Regions from separate parts of the Bermanella marisrubri genome, predicted to be linked through region 3. Evidence: predicted binding sites of a transcription regulator. Region 3 holds the regulator's gene; each other region holds the start of a gene.
What was found. Region 3 encodes sigma-54, which starts transcription at its own class of promoters, with help from an activator protein. Its sites were predicted from a motif close to TGGCACNNNNNTTGCTNT; they were not measured.
Positions count from the first base shown of each region.

Region 1: nirB (nitrite reductase large subunit NirB) is a predicted target of sigma-54. The motif match lies at 2,229-2,246, and genes of this name have one in related genera.
Region 2: flgB (flagellar basal body rod protein FlgB) is a predicted target of sigma-54. The motif match lies at 1,942-1,959, and genes of this name have one in related genera.

Region 1 covers NZ_CP051183.1:659,286-664,345, forward strand. The annotation lists gene nirB (nitrite reductase large subunit NirB) at 1-2,177, opposite strand, end outside; gene HF888_RS02970 (type IV pili methyl-accepting chemotaxis transducer N-terminal domain-containing protein) at 2,362-3,168, opposite strand; gene HF888_RS02975 (hypothetical protein) at 3,251-4,408, opposite strand; gene HF888_RS02980 (NarK family nitrate/nitrite MFS transporter) at 4,883-5,060, shown strand, end outside.
Region 2 covers NZ_CP051183.1:2,622,894-2,627,953, reverse strand. The annotation lists gene HF888_RS12160 (chemotaxis protein CheV) at 67-1,014, shown strand; gene HF888_RS12155 (CheR family methyltransferase) at 1,020-1,829, shown strand; gene flgB (flagellar basal body rod protein FlgB) at 2,000-2,395, shown strand; gene flgC (flagellar basal body rod protein FlgC) at 2,411-2,857, shown strand; gene HF888_RS12140 (flagellar hook assembly protein FlgD) at 2,887-3,675, shown strand; gene HF888_RS12135 (flagellar hook-basal body complex protein) at 3,725-5,060, shown strand, end outside.
Region 3 covers NZ_CP051183.1:845,418-850,477, forward strand. The annotation lists gene rapZ (RNase adapter RapZ) at 1-326, opposite strand, end outside; gene ptsN (PTS IIA-like nitrogen regulatory protein PtsN) at 369-821, opposite strand; gene hpf (ribosome hibernation-promoting factor, HPF/YfiA family) at 832-1,137, opposite strand; gene HF888_RS03830 (RNA polymerase factor sigma-54) at 1,246-2,748, opposite strand; gene lptB (LPS export ABC transporter ATP-binding protein) at 2,860-3,585, opposite strand; gene lptA (lipopolysaccharide transport periplasmic protein LptA) at 3,587-4,108, opposite strand; gene lptC (LPS export ABC transporter periplasmic protein LptC) at 4,089-4,658, opposite strand; gene HF888_RS03850 (KpsF/GutQ family sugar-phosphate isomerase) at 4,658-5,060, opposite strand, start outside.

The sequences.
Region 1 (5,060 bases), 190 kb from region 3:
TCGAGGTCTTGTGCTAGTAGTTCTGCATGGCGTGGTTTCATACCACCATTACCACACACGTAGAGATTCCAACCATTTTCCGTTGCAATAATGCCCACGTCTTTACTTTGTGCTTCAGCACACTCACGAGTACATCCGGATACCGCGAATTTGATTTTGTGTGGGGCGCGTAAACCTTTGTATCGGTTCTCTACTTCAATGGAGAGAGACATGGAATCATCAACACCATATCGACACCAAGTGCTACCCACACAAGATTTTACAGTACGCAGTGCTTTACCATATGCATGGCCGGTTTCAAAACCGGCGTCTACCAAACGCTTCCAAATCTGCGGAAGTTCGTGCAATTGAGCACCGAATAAATCGATACGCTGACCACCGGTAATTTTTGTGTAGAGACCAAAGTCTTTTGCAATCTGCCCAATAACTAACAAGCCTTCAGGCGTTACCTCACCGCCAGGCATGCGAGGTACTACACTGTAGGTACCGTCTTTTTGCATATTACCCAAATAAATATCATTGGTGTCCTGTAGGCTGATGTGTTTTTCATCCAAGACATAATCGTTGTAGACAGAAGCGAGTATCGAGCCTACAGCGGGCTTACAGATTTCACAGCCATGACCTTTGCCATGTTTTTCTAATAGCTCTTGAAATGACTCGATACCTTCAACGCGAATGATGTTGTAAAGATCTTGTCGTGTATAAGCAAAGTGCTCACAAATATCGGTATTGACTTCCACACCGAGTTTCTCGAGTTCGCTATTCATGACCTGAGTCACCAGTGCAGTACAACCACCACAACCTGTGGCTGCAGAGGTGGATGCTTTCACATCGCCAATGGTTTGCGCACCGTCTTGAACACTGCAGCAGATTTGTCCTTTACTGACGTCATAGCAAGAACATATTTGTGCTGTTTCTGGCAGAGCATCAGGACCCAATGCCGGCTTTTCCATACCATCAGTACTTGGCAATATGAGAAGTTCAGGTTTTTCTGGCAGCTCGATATTGTTCAGCATCATTTGTAGCAGGTTGCCATAGTCCTCTGCTTCGCCCACCATAATGGCACCAAGCAGTTGTTTTTTATCAGCACTAACAACCAGTTTTTTATATACTTGATTGACTTCGTCATTGTAGGCGTATGAAAGTGAACCTTCGGTGCGACCATGGCAATCACCAATAGACGCGACATCAACGCCCATTAATTTCAGCTTGGTACTCATATCCGCACCAGCAAATTCTGAATCGCCCGTTTGCGTGATGTGATCAACGGCGACGGATGCCATGGCATAACCAGGCGCGACTAAGCCGTAGATCATTCCACCCCAAAGTGCGCATTCGCCGATAGCGTAGATGTTCTCGTCTGACGTCTGACAGTGATTGTTAATAATGATGCCGCCACGTGGGCCAAGCTCAAGCTCTGCTTGTTTAGCAATAGCATCTTGTGGACGAATACCGGCGCTAAATAAAATAAGATCCGTTTCCAAGGACTCGCCGTCGGCAAATTCCATCTTATGACGGAGAGTATCGCCATCGGTAATCAATTGAGTATTCTTGCTGGTATGTACTTGAACGCCCAGCTCTTCGATTTTTCGTTTTAGTAGCGCGCCGCCTGCGTCATCAACCTGAACGGCCATTAGGCGAGGAGCAAACTCTACGACATGTGTTTTAAGGCCTAAGTCTTTTAACGCTTTGGCTGCCTCTAAGCCAAGTAGACCACCACCCACAACAACACCTACTTTTGATTCTTTGGCGCTCGCTTCAATATTTTCCAAATCTTCGATGGTGCGGTAAACCAAGCAGTGCTCTCGGTCGTGGCCTTCAACAGGAGGGACGAAAGGATACGAGCCCGTGGCCAAAATCAATTTGTCATAGTGAAGGTTCTCACCATGGGATGTTTTCACCAATTGATTTTCTCGATCAATGCTCTCAGCTTTGCAGTTCAGTTTAATTTCGATTTGATTGTCATTGAAGAAATCCTTTTCAACCAAGCTAAGGTCATCAGCTGTTTTGCCTGAAAAATAAGAGGACAAATAGACGCGATCATATGCAGGTCGCGGTTCTTCGCAAAGCACGGTGATGTTGAACGATTCGTGCTTTCCTTTATCAGCTAAAGTTTGTAAAAACTTTTGGCCAACCATTCCGTTGCCGATCACGATAAGATCTTGCTTGTTTGACATGGTGTTCTCCTAGCAAGCGCAGAGCTTGAAACTTTTTAACTTGATTCTTCTTTAGCAACCCTTGTGCCAATTAGTTAAGCTGTTGATTTCTATAGAAAATTTGTGATTTAAAGCGTTCTTGTTCATGCGGTTGTGCACTTGTGGTGCACGCATAAAAAACGGCGCGCACACAGCTGGTGCGATATTAGTTTGCGGCCAACCGCGTTTTATTGAGGTCGATTTCTTGATACAGGGCCGTAATATCGTTCATCTGTTTTAAGATACTTTCCGTCGTGATACTGATAACCAAAGGAGTGCTCTGTCCCTTCTCTAGAGCTAGGAAACCTTGCTTAGAGAAATTCCATTGTGTGAGGACATTATTGAGCTTGTAGCGTACAAATTGCGTATTGTCAGGGGAGGAGATCAGTTGATTCAGGGCAGATTCAAATTCCTGCACTGCTTGCTGTAAATCCGCCTTGTGTGTCTCATCCTTGCTAAGTGCAATTGCAGTGTAGAGCTTAGCAATGCGCTGGCTAAGCATGCGTTGACGGCCAGATAAGTTTACCCACTTGGCACTGCGACGATTTGCTATATTTTCGAGTTCTGTCACCAAGGTTTCGCATTGCATTAATAATTGATCGCTAGTCATTAGCAAGTTAGGAATCAAGGGTGTGATGTCGTAGTTCTCGCTAATATTGGTAAAAGCCTGTAATGCCGATTGTATTTGTTTTAGTTGAACATTCATTGAACCTGATTGGTCGACCTGATCACTAAATATGATTAAATCCACTAAATTCTTTTTAAATAACGCAAGACTATCTCGATATTGAACTTGCGCTTTTTCTGGTTGGATTTCCATGGCTGATAGTAGTTTTGATTTTGCCATACGTTGGCTAAGCATTCGCAAACGACCGGATTCATTAATGGCTTGCGATAAGGATTGAACTTCGCTGTAAGCGGGTGTGCTTAATACGCTAAGGCATAGGACGATTAATGCAATGAACGATCTCATGCTTATATTTCCATATTGGTTGATGATTTCTTTAGCTACTAGGGAGACATCGCTCCCTAGTGCTAGGGTTAAACTTTGATTTTTAGAATTTAGCTGTTGCTGTAAGCCAAAGCTTGGTGGTGTCCACGCCTGTATCACCAGCAAAGAATTGAGCAAGCTTGAAACTCAAGCCATAATTTTTAAATTTTTTGGCGGCCAAGAAACCAAACTCTGTGCCTAAGTCAGTACTATCTTCAACTGAGCTAAAACTATGGAACTGACCCACGAGTTTTACGCCTGCTAGTTTGCTGACAGCGCTAACATAAATATCCTGCAGGCCATTTCCATCAGGCGCACCTAGATAAGTATCGCTCCAGCCAAAGAATTTATGATTGGTTCCAAGCGGAGTTTTAAAAGATGCATCGCCATCATCACTACCTAGAGTCTCGAGGCCAAGGGTAGCTTTGATTGCTCCTAGCTTGTAACTACCAGCTAAGTGGTAGTAAAGAGTTGTATTGGTTTCATCATCTTGTGTTGCTATTTCTGCTTCGTAGGATGCTTTGTTAGATAGAACGCCAGTGGAACGAAGGCCAAACGTATCAAGGTTCGAGCCTGATTCCGTTTCAATGCTATAGTAAAAGGCTGTGGCTTTAAGGCTATCGCTATAGTTATGTTGAGCGTTTAAAAGAATGATGTCTTCTTCGGTATTTTCATTTTTAATGGTGTTTCTATTGTTAGCAACTGCGAAAAACAGCTTTGTATTATCGAAGTACGTGCTGCTGATTGAGACTGCATCAAAAGTTGCTTCGTCCTGTCTAAATCCAACGCCGCCAACATGGCGTTGGTTATCGAGAAGAATACGCTGATTACCTAGCTTGATGGTATTACCTGCATTACTATACTGCACATAGGCTTGGTTTATCTGAGTCGTCTCTGGATCAACTACTTTTTGATATTCGGCTTGATTGTTTTCGGTGGAGTTAAAATCATCCGTTATATGTAGAGTATTATCGCCTTCTACCAGTCCACTGAATCCATAGGCCGTTCCTGTTTTTATTGTCAGCCGAGACTTCAATGTATTGGCCAATGCGGTATCTAGGTTGTTGTCTTTATCCACACTCTCGGTTCTATATCTAAAATCAAAAGACCAAGAAGTATCTTCTAGAAAAGACTGTGATTCACTTTGCAATGTATTTGCAGAAGCGAATGCACTCATGGAGCCCAGCGCTAAAGTACAAAGAACAGGTTTTAATGTTTTCATTGTGATTTCCTTTAATAGAGTGAAAGGGTTCTCTGGTGTTAGAGCAACCCATATGCCAAACAAAAAAATCACATGAAAAACACTCAGTTTGCTGAAAAATGAAGTGTGATGGTGCCTAAAATTGAACTTTGATTAGGAAATGTTTTAAGTCAGTGCAGTCCTTTATGCACATCCCTGTTCAAAATGTGGCATTGGGTTTCACGATGGGGCAAGCAGATGTGCGATAAATCAGAGCCTGCATGCACCTTATAAATCCTAAATGATGCAAAGCTTGGCAATTAAATGATCTTTGTTGGTGCGCTACACCTGTAAGGAGTAACTAAATATGCACAATGATGGCGCTATTATTGGTTTGATCCTATTTGAAAAATCAATGTAACTGTAGCTTTAGGCCAGTGTTCATCGGTGATGGATTGAATTGGTCTGCATCTTGCTCTAAGTGACCAATCAATTTTTCATCTAGAGGATTCAAGTATGTCGGATACTGGCATTAATCCATTAAAGCTCAGCCAGCCAAAGATACGCATGTTGCATATTAGTTGGTTTGCCTTCTTTCTTACCTTCATGGTTTGGTTCAACCATGCGCCTCTGATGGGCTTTATCAAGGAAGCATTTGATTTGACGAGTCAAGAAGTCAAAGCCTTGCTAATTC
Region 2 (5,060 bases), 1.7 Mb from region 3:
AGATACAGCAAGTATTATGCCGCGTATTTAATGCAAGCCTATTAGGTTGATACACGGAGTTGGGATATGCCAGGGGTTCTCGATAGCGTCGATCAGCGAACGCAATTGGTGGGGGAAAACCGCCTTGAGTTGCTACTGTTCCGCTTAAACGGTTCACAAATTTATGGCATCAATGTGTTTAAAGTGCGTGAGGTTTTGCAATGTCCTCCTTTGACTATCTTGCCCAAAAGCCATCACGTAGTGGTTGGGGTAGCGCATATCCGCTCAGGCACGATCACGATCATGGATTTAGGTTTGGCTACCGGAAATGAATCGGTTGGCGATCCTAAAGATGCGTTTGTCATCATTACCGAATATAACGGTGCTACTCAGGGTTTTTTGGTTAAAGGTGTCGAACGCATTATTAATATGAATTGGGAAGAAATTCATCCACCGCCAATGGGTACTGGTCGAGAGCATTATCTTACTGCTGTGACTGAGGTTGATGAAAAACTGGTAGAGATCATCGATGTAGAAAAGATTCTCGCTGAAGTGTCTCCCATTAATGAAGAAATCAGTGAAGATATATTGGCTTCTGCGCAGGAGTATAAGCCTGAAGAAGCGCCGCGCGTTCTCATTGCGGACGACTCTAAAATCGCTCGTAAGCAGGTTACTCGCTGTCTAGAAGCTCTGGGCGTGGAAGTGACTGCCATGAATGACGGAAAGCAAGCATTTGAGCACTTAAAACAAATGCTGGCTGATGGCATCAATCCGGTCGATCACTATGCATTAATGGTTTCTGACATTGAAATGCCCGAGATGGACGGTTATACGCTAACAACAAAAATCCGTTCAGACGATGCGTTGAATAAAATGCATATTATTTTGCATACATCGTTAAGTGGCGTCTTCAACCAGAATATGGTGAAGAAAGTTGGGGCCAATGATTTTATCGCAAAATTCAACCCCGATGTCTTAGCTTCAAAGGTAGCGGAACAAGTTAAGGCCGTCGGTGGAGTCATGCCTCAGGAATGATATAAATGGAAATATCTAAAGCAGACTTTGGTGTCTTTCGCGACTATTTGGAACGCGTGTGCGGCATTTTGCTCGGGGACAATAAAGAGTACCTAGTAGCCAGTCGGTTGCGCACTATCGTGAAAGATAAAGAATTAAATTCGTTGGCTGAATTGGTTAAATTGATGGAGTCAGATTCTCGTCTAAGAGAAACTGTGGTCGATGCAATGACGACCAATGAGACTCTCTGGTTTCGTGATGCACATCCTTTTCAGATTTTACAAAATCGCTTATTGCCCGAATTTTGTCAAAAGCAAAAGAGTATTGATATTTGGTGTGCTGCCAGCTCGACAGGGCAGGAACCTTATTCTATCAGTATGGTGATTGATGAGTTTAAACGGGCCAATCCTGGAAAGCTAACGTCGGAAAAAATAATGGCCACCGATATATCACCCAGTGCGTTAAATATAGCGCGATCAGGTGTCTATGATCAGTTAGCCTTGGGCCGCGGAATGCCAAAAGAGTATTTAGATCGCTATTTCAAACAGTCTGAAAAAGGCTGGCAGGTTGATCCAAAGATTCAAGCCCGAGTCCAATATCGCATGCTTAATCTCTTAAATAACTATTCACTGCTTGGGCGCTATGACATTGTTTTTTGCCGCAATGTATTGATCTATTTTTCTAGCGATTTAAAGCAAGATATTTTGCGTCGAATTCACAGTGTCATAAAGCCAGGTGGTTACTTATTCTTGGGTGCCAGCGAGGCACTTAGTGGTCTGCCTGATCTCTACGAAATGGTGCAGTGCAGTCCTGGTATTATCTATCGTAAAAAGTAGGTAGTGGCAAAAAGACCAATGGGTTTATCCATTCCTTTCTAAGCGGCAATCCTTGCCGCTTTTTTGTATTTAAAAATATCGTAACCCATTGAAAATAAAGGAAAATTAATTTTGGCATAGGCGTTGCTATCTCTTAAGTAATTGAAAATTAAGAGCGAAAGAGGCAAGGCATGTCATCCATCAGTTTCGACAACGCATTGAACATTTATCCTAAGACTACGCAACTGCGTGCGGCGCGTGCGGAGATTCTTGCCAATAACTTGGCCAACGCGGATACACCTCACTACAAAGCGCGCGATATCGATTTCAACGCCATGCTTGATGGTGCCATGAGCAGTCGCTCAATTGGTATGGAAAAAACTCACAAAGCGCATATCTCAGGTAATCAGAGCGTTGACGATAGCTTGAAGTATCGCAACCCATATCAGCCTGCCATCGACGGTAACACAGTTGATACGCAAATGGAGCAATCGTTTTATACCGAAAACGCATTGCGCTACAACGTCTCTTTCGAATTTTTAAACAGCGGTTTTAAGGGCATGAAAAACGCTCTTAAATCACAATAAATAGGAGGTTAAGTCATGTCACTTACGAACGTTTTTAACGTTGCTGGCACAGGGATGAACGCACAATCGGTTCGACTTAACACCACAGCCAGTAACATCGCCAACGCAGAAACGGTTAGTTCAAGCATTGATGAAACCTATCGAGCACGTAAGCCCTGGTTTCAAGCATTGCAAAAAGAGTGGGACGACATCGAAGGCTTAAGCGACAAATTAGAATTACGCAAAGGGGTAGGTGATGGCGTGCATGTGGCTGCCATTGTTGAAAGTGATGCGCCGTTGAAGCGTCGCTTTGAACCACACCATCCAATGGCGGATGAGGAAGGTTATGTCATGTATCCCAACGTCAATATTGTGGAAGAAATGACAGACATGATGTCTTCATCACGAAGCTATCAAATGAATGTTGAAATGATGAAAACAGCAAAACAAATGCTGCAGCGAACCCTAACTCTGGGTCAATAACGGAATAGGGTTTTAGTGAGGAGAATGTCATGACCGAAGTGACAAACAGTGGGACCAGTTCTCAGGTTCTCGATCAATACAAGCAAAAAGATGACGACAAGCCAAAGGATAATGAGCTGGGTCGAAACGAGTTTTTAAAGCTCTTGGTTACTCAAATGAATAACCAAAACCCTTTAAAACCTCAAGAGAACTCAGAATTTGTTGCTCAGTTAGCTCAGTTCTCTTCGGTTGAAGGTTTAGAAAATCTAAATACAACCGTAGATAGTATGTCGGATGGTTTACGCTCCAGCCAAGCTCTTCAGGCATCCTCGCTCGTTGGTCAAAGTGTGATTGTACCGAACCAAGAATATGGTTTCTTACAGAACGGTGATGTGGTTGCAGGTGTTGCAGAAGTGCCTGCTACTACGATGAATTTAAACCTTCAGATTAAGAATAAAGCGGGTCAAACATTGGAAACAATTGATCTTGGTTTCCACGAAAAAGGGCCAGCAAGCTTACGTTGGGATGGTGCCAATCTTGAGCTGGATGGTGAGATTGTTGACCTTGATCGTAGCAAACTCAACCGTCAAGAATATTTTAAAGACGAGGATGGCAACTTGGTTCTGGACGATAACGGTAAACCGATTCCAATGCCTTATCCACCAGGCGAATACAAGTTTGAGTTATCTGCTTCTATCGACGGCAAAACAGAAGGTTTAGATACCGCCATGAGCGGTCGGGTGGATAGTGTCAGTATTGGTGCGAATAACGCAGTGACTTTGAATTTAGCGGGCGGCATCAAAGCAGCCATTTCTGAAGTAAAACAGATTTTAGAGTAGCAGTGAATTCACTGCTAAAAGAATTAAGAGACAGTAGAGGTAAATCAGCATGGCCTTTAATATCGGTTTGAGTGGCATCCGAGCTGCTTCCACAGATTTAGAAGTAACAGGTAATAACGTTGCAAACGCAAGCACGGTGGGCTTTAAAGAGTCCCGAGCCGAATTTGCTGACGTATATACCACAACGATTTTAGGTACCGGTAGCAAGCCAGTTGGTAGCGGTGTGCTGGTTGACAATGTTCGACAAGAATTCAGCCAAGGAAACATCAGTGGTACTGAAAATGCGTTGGATATGGCGATTGATGGTAATGGATTTTTTATACTTAACGATAATGGCACTGAGTCTTATACCAGAGCTGGTATCTTTGGTTTAGACAAAGACGGTTTTGTTGTTGCGAATAGCGGTGCTCGCTTACAAGGTTATGAGGCCAATGGCGATGGCGTAGTGAATGGTGTATTAGGTGATGTTCAAATTCGAATAGGCAATCAACCACCATCACTAACCTCGCGAGTTTCATCCATTATTAACGTGGACGCATCAGAACTTGTGAAACAAGAATTGGGATCGCGTTTAACATCCGATGGTCTAGCAGTAGCTGCGCCTGATGCGGGTATTGCCGACAGCACTTCCACTGTTTTATCAACGGTGGCGCAACCAACAACCGCTGGTAATCGAACAGCGTTAACATTTGATAATGGTGGTGTTGATCTTTCTGCTCAAGCTAACGTGGTTGCGCAAACGGATCCAGGTGCCTTTGGTGTTACGATTGATCCTTTTGATGGCACTGGCGCACAAGTCATCAATATTCCTGCTGGTACCGTGACAATTGGTGCAACTCCTACTCAGCATTTACAGAATATTTTGAACGCATTGCAGAGCGAAATCGATGCAGTATTTGGTAATAATGAATTTGAAGTCAGCACGAATCAGTCACCATTAACTGCGCCGCTCGTTGCGGGTACGAACCTAGTCATTGAACGAGCGGGTTTCGATGCGACCACTGGCACAAGCTTTTCTGTAACAGCACCTACAGGTGCATGGAATGGTTTGTTTGGTGACCCTGCGGCAAATACAAATGTGACGGCGGGTGTAGCTGGGAACCGATTATTTGTTGGCTCAAATCCGTTGACAGCTGACTTTAGAAGTATTCCTGGCACATCTACAACAACGCGTACAACAGCCACACCGCCTCTTGCTATGACTGGTTTTATTGCTGGTGATCATGCGCAATTATCGTCAACAATTGCCAATGGCGGTACGGTAATTGGTGACTTTGGTGGTGCTAACAGTGTTGTTTTTGACATCGAAGTAACGGACATTAACGGTACGACTACGACACAGACAATCACGTTAGATAATGCTCAGTTAACGGATGGTGTTGAGG
Region 3 (5,060 bases):
GTTAGAGGGTGTTTGCGTCGTGTTGCGCTAAACCGAGTGAGCAGAGTGTCCACATGGGCATCTAGATAGATGATCTCCAAGATGCAATCGTTTGGCAGCTGGCTAACGATGTCGGCAAAATTACCTAATTCAGAGCGTATGTTGCGAGCATCAATACTGACGGCCATGCCCACAAGACCGGTGCCCTGCTGATTCGCTTGTTGCATTAAGGTAGGCAATAGCATGACTGGTAGATTGTCAATGCAGTAGAAGCCGAGATCTTCTAGCACATTCAACGCAGTGCTCTTGCCAGAACCGCTGCGTCCACTAATGATGACCAATTTCATGACAAACCTTAATCAGTATGTTTTGCGAACATTAAGAATCTATCAGTGTACCGCAATCTGGTAGAGTTCGCTGGTAGACCGTGCATCTCGCAACCGATTACGAAATGACGATTGGCTAAACTGCTCTGCTAGCATGCTTAGCGTTTTTAAATGCTGTTCATTGGCTTCTTCTGGCACCAATAAAACAAATACAATGTCTACAGGTTGGCGGTCAATGGAATCAAAATCGATAGGTGTTTCCAGCACGAACAAAGCGCCAATAGTTTCATGGCACTCTGCTAGACGTGAATGGGGAATGGCAATGCCTTCTCCAATGCCAGTACTGCCCAACTTCTCTCGTGCGATAAGACGCTCATAAATTTCACTAGGGTCTGCATCTTGGATGCTGTCCGCTAGGAATTGACTAATATGTTGCATCAATCGTTTTTTACTGGTGCAAGTGGCACCCCATTGGGTGCGCTCTGACGTTAGAATTTGAGCAATACTCGAAGACATATGGATTAAATTAGTGGCTATTTCCGTGACGGTGATTAACCATCTTCTCTTTATGTTTTATTAATTGACGGTCTAGTTTATCGGTTAGGCCATCAATGGCGGCATACATGTTTTCATTATCGGCATTGGCGTGTAATTCGGCGCCAGCCGCATGGACGGTCGCTTCGGCTTTTTGTACGAGCTTCTCAACGGTCAATGTTACTTGAACATTGGTGATATTATCAAAGTGTCTTTCCAGCTTCTCGACTTTTGAATGAACATAGTCGCGAAGGGCGTCAGTCACTTCTACATGGTGTCCGCTGATATTGATTTGCATATATGTAGCTCCTACTGTCGGCACCCAAAGGGTGCGTTAATGTGCTGGTAACCTAATCTTAGTATAGGCTACCGGCTAAAACCGGAGACGATTCAAGTCAATTTTTCGTTATACCAACCTCTTGCGTTCATTAGAGGGGGGTATATGCATGGCTTCTCTATATTTGGCCACAGTACGTCTTGCGACTTTGATGCCTTCTTCTTCGAGAACCGCAGCGATTTTACTATCGCTTAATGGCTTTTTAGCGGCTTCGCTGGCGATAAGTTTTTTAATCATTGCGCGGATAGCGGTAGATGAGCATTCGCCACCACTAGTAGTGCTCACATGGCTTGAGAAGAAGTACTTTAACTCATAGATACCTCGTGGTGTGTGCATATATTTTTGTGTGGTGACACGAGATATTGTGGATTCATGCATTTCAACCGCTTCTGCAATATCGTGCAATACAAGAGGTTTCATAGCTTCATCCCCTTCTTCTAAGAAGGCCTGTTGATATTCTACGATTTTGCTAGCAACTTTGAGTAGCGTCTCATTGCGGCTTTGAAGACTCTTTAAGAACCAACGAGCCTCCTGCAAGTGATCTTTGATAAAGTTGTTGTCGCTACTATTATCGGCGCGCTTGACCATGGATGCATAGTGGTCATTGATACGCAGTTTTGGCGCAATTTCGGGATTTAACTCCACGCGCCAATGGCCTTTTACCTGTCGAACAATGACGTCCGGGATGACATATTCACTGGTTTGCGGGGCAATTTGTGAGCCTGGTCGAGGGTTGAGTTCTTGAATACCTCGAATCACAATTTTGAGTTCGTCTTCTTTGACTTTGAGTTTACGCATCAATGCGCTGTAATCTTTACTGCCCAACAGGTCGATGTGATTATCGATAAGTTTCTGTGCAAGATCTAACCATGGGGTGTCTTTTGGTAATTGCTTCAGTTGCAAAGAGAGGCATTCTTGTAAATCTCGTGCGCAAACACCACTGGGCTCAAATTGTTGCAATAGGTGCAGAACTGCTTCAAGTTCATCCAGTTCGATCTCAAGTTCCGGATCAAAACTGGCGAGGATGTCTTCTAGGCTTACTTTTAAGTAACCGTCATCGTCAACCCCTTCAATAATGTTAACGGCTATCATGTGATCGTTGTCGGACATCGGGGTTAGGTTTAATTGCCACAGTAAGTGGTCTTGTAAATCATCTGTGCTGCCGTTGCGGCTGTCAAAATCGAAGTCATCGCCACCGCTGTAGGATTCGCTGCTGCTGGCTGGCGATGCTGAAGCTTGCCATGTGTCATCCCAATCGCTATCTGTGGGCAAGTCGTCGGGAATATTTTCGTTCCAGTCACTATCGGCAGTTGCATCGTCGCCAACGTTTTCCTGTGTTTGGTTTTCGCTGGCTTCGGTGTCTTTATTCTCTGATTGCGATTGTGTTGATTGGTCTTGGGGTGTTTCGCCTTCGTATTCCTCCTCAACGTCCAGTAATGGATTGGAATCCAACGCGTTTTGGATTTCCTGCTGGAGGTCGATGGTTGAAAGCTGAAGTAGTCTAATGGCCTGTTGCAGCTGGGGGGTCATCGTAAGATGTTGACCCATTTTTAATTGCAAGGACGCTTTCATAAATACTGCTTATTATTCCGTGGCAAAAACCAATTCATCTACTATTGAATATACATGAAGTTTGAACCAAGTCTAGACTTATTAGGACGAGGTTTAAACTCCGTAAAATACTCAGAGCTTAAAATCATCGCCCAAATAAATGTCTTTTACTTGCTGGTTTGCGAGTACTTGCTCAGCATTACCTTCGGCGATGATATGCCCATTACCTACGATATAAGCTTTTTCACAGATATCAAGAGTTTCTCTGACATTGTGGTCAGTGATCAGTACCCCTAACCCTCGCTCTTTTAACTGTTTTACGATGCTCTTTATATCGCCGACACTGATGGGATCTACCCCGGCGAAAGGCTCATCTAACAATATAAAAGAGGGTTCCGCAGCTAGGGCGCGCGCGATCTCTACACGACGTCGCTCACCGCCGGATAGAGCCATACCTAAGCTATCACGGATATGCTGAATATGAAATTCATCCAAAAGGCTTTCTAGTTTTTCTTGGCGCTGCTTATTATTTAAATCTTTGCGGGTTTCTAGAATTGCTAAAATATTATTGGCAACGGTTAGCTTGCGAAAGATAGAGGCTTCTTGCGGCAGATATCCGATTCCGCGTTGTGCGCGCCCATGCATAGGTAGATCAGTAATATCTTGGTCATCGATGACAATGCGTCCTTTGTCAGCGTTAACCAGATTTACAATCATATAAAAACAGGTCGTTTTACCGGCGCCATTTGGGCCCAGTAATCCAACAATTTGTCCACTTTCAATGGACATGGATACATCTTCCACCACTTGGCGTGGGCCGTAACTTTTGGCTAGATTTTGTGCTTTTAAAATCGCCATTTTATTCCTTAGTACTTTCGCTGGAATTCTTTTGTTGTTCTGGCTGAATCACCATGCGAATACGCTGATCTTCTTGTGGGCTTTCCGCCTTAACTTTTTGCTGATCAATCAGATAAACAATACGTTCACCACTGAATTCATTACCTTGTTTTTGTAAGCCAGCATTTTTTAACAACGTTAATTGTTTGCTTTTTGTTAGATAAATAATGGTCTCACCATAGGCTTTGGTTTTTTCTTGATCTTGATTTAACACTTGCTCATAGCGCGCGGGTTTGCCTTCCGCTACTACTTGCTTTAGACCCGTTTCATCACGAATGATGGTGACCTTATCGGCTTCAATTTTCAACGAACCCTGGTTTAAGCGCACATTGCCAGTGTAGATTAATTCCCCTTTTGGTTTGTCGAGAAAGGCCTTGTCGCTGGCGATACGGATTTCTTGTTGAGTGTCTTCGGGTAAGGCTTGAACAGCGGCCACCCAAAAACTTAAAACTAAAATCAAGGTATTACTGATGGGATGGATCATGTGAGCCTCTTACCTTGGATATAAACTGAACGGTTTCTTTTTTTAGATCTAGTGTCAGTCCTGTCGATTCGATCAGGGTGTTAGGGTTTTCGATAATAACGTCAGAATCAGTGTTAGCGATTTGTGTATTTAAGTCCATATTGAGTGTTGCGGTTTTCAGACTAAAGCGAGTCGATGCGTCAACTAAAGGTTTAATTGCAACGCGACCGGATAGGCTTAGGTAGCGCTGATTTGTTAATTTGCCAGTTTCAGCTGTCAATCGCCAAAGTTTTTTATCTGCTTGATGGAGTGTAATGTCCGGAGAAATAAACGCTACAATTTCGGCTTGAACATCGGTCGCAGGGAAGTGTTTGGCAGATTTTGCTTTCACGGTTTGTCGTAACTCGCCATTTTCCCCATAATTTTGCAGGTTTAGGTTCTCAACCATAAAATCAGGTTCTAGCTTGGCTTGTTCCTGATCGTGATATTCTTCCCCCTGACGGTCATTAAGAGCCATATAGGCCACGACCGTAAGGGCGATGAGAATAGTGGCAATATAACGCTTGCGCATTAAATAACCCCAGCTCTCAGTAAATCATGCATATTGATGACGCCTGCAACTTTACCGTTTTCAGTGGCAACTAAAGCATTGATTTTCTTCTCTTCCATAACCTGTAGAGCTTCGGCAGCCAAGCGTTCTGGATCAATGGTTGTTACGCCTGTTGTCATGACAGCTTGTACAGGGGTAGTGTGAAAATCAATGTCTTTATCTAATGTGCGACGTAAGTCACCGTCGGTAAAAATACCGCTAAGTTGTCCGTGTTCGTCAATAACGGTTGTCATACCAAGGCCTTTCTGCGTCATTTCGATCAGGGCATCTTTTACGAGGGTATCCGGTTTGACCTGCGGTATCTGACTACCACAGTGCATAATGGTTTTGACTTTCAGCAGCAATTTACGGCCTAAAGAACCA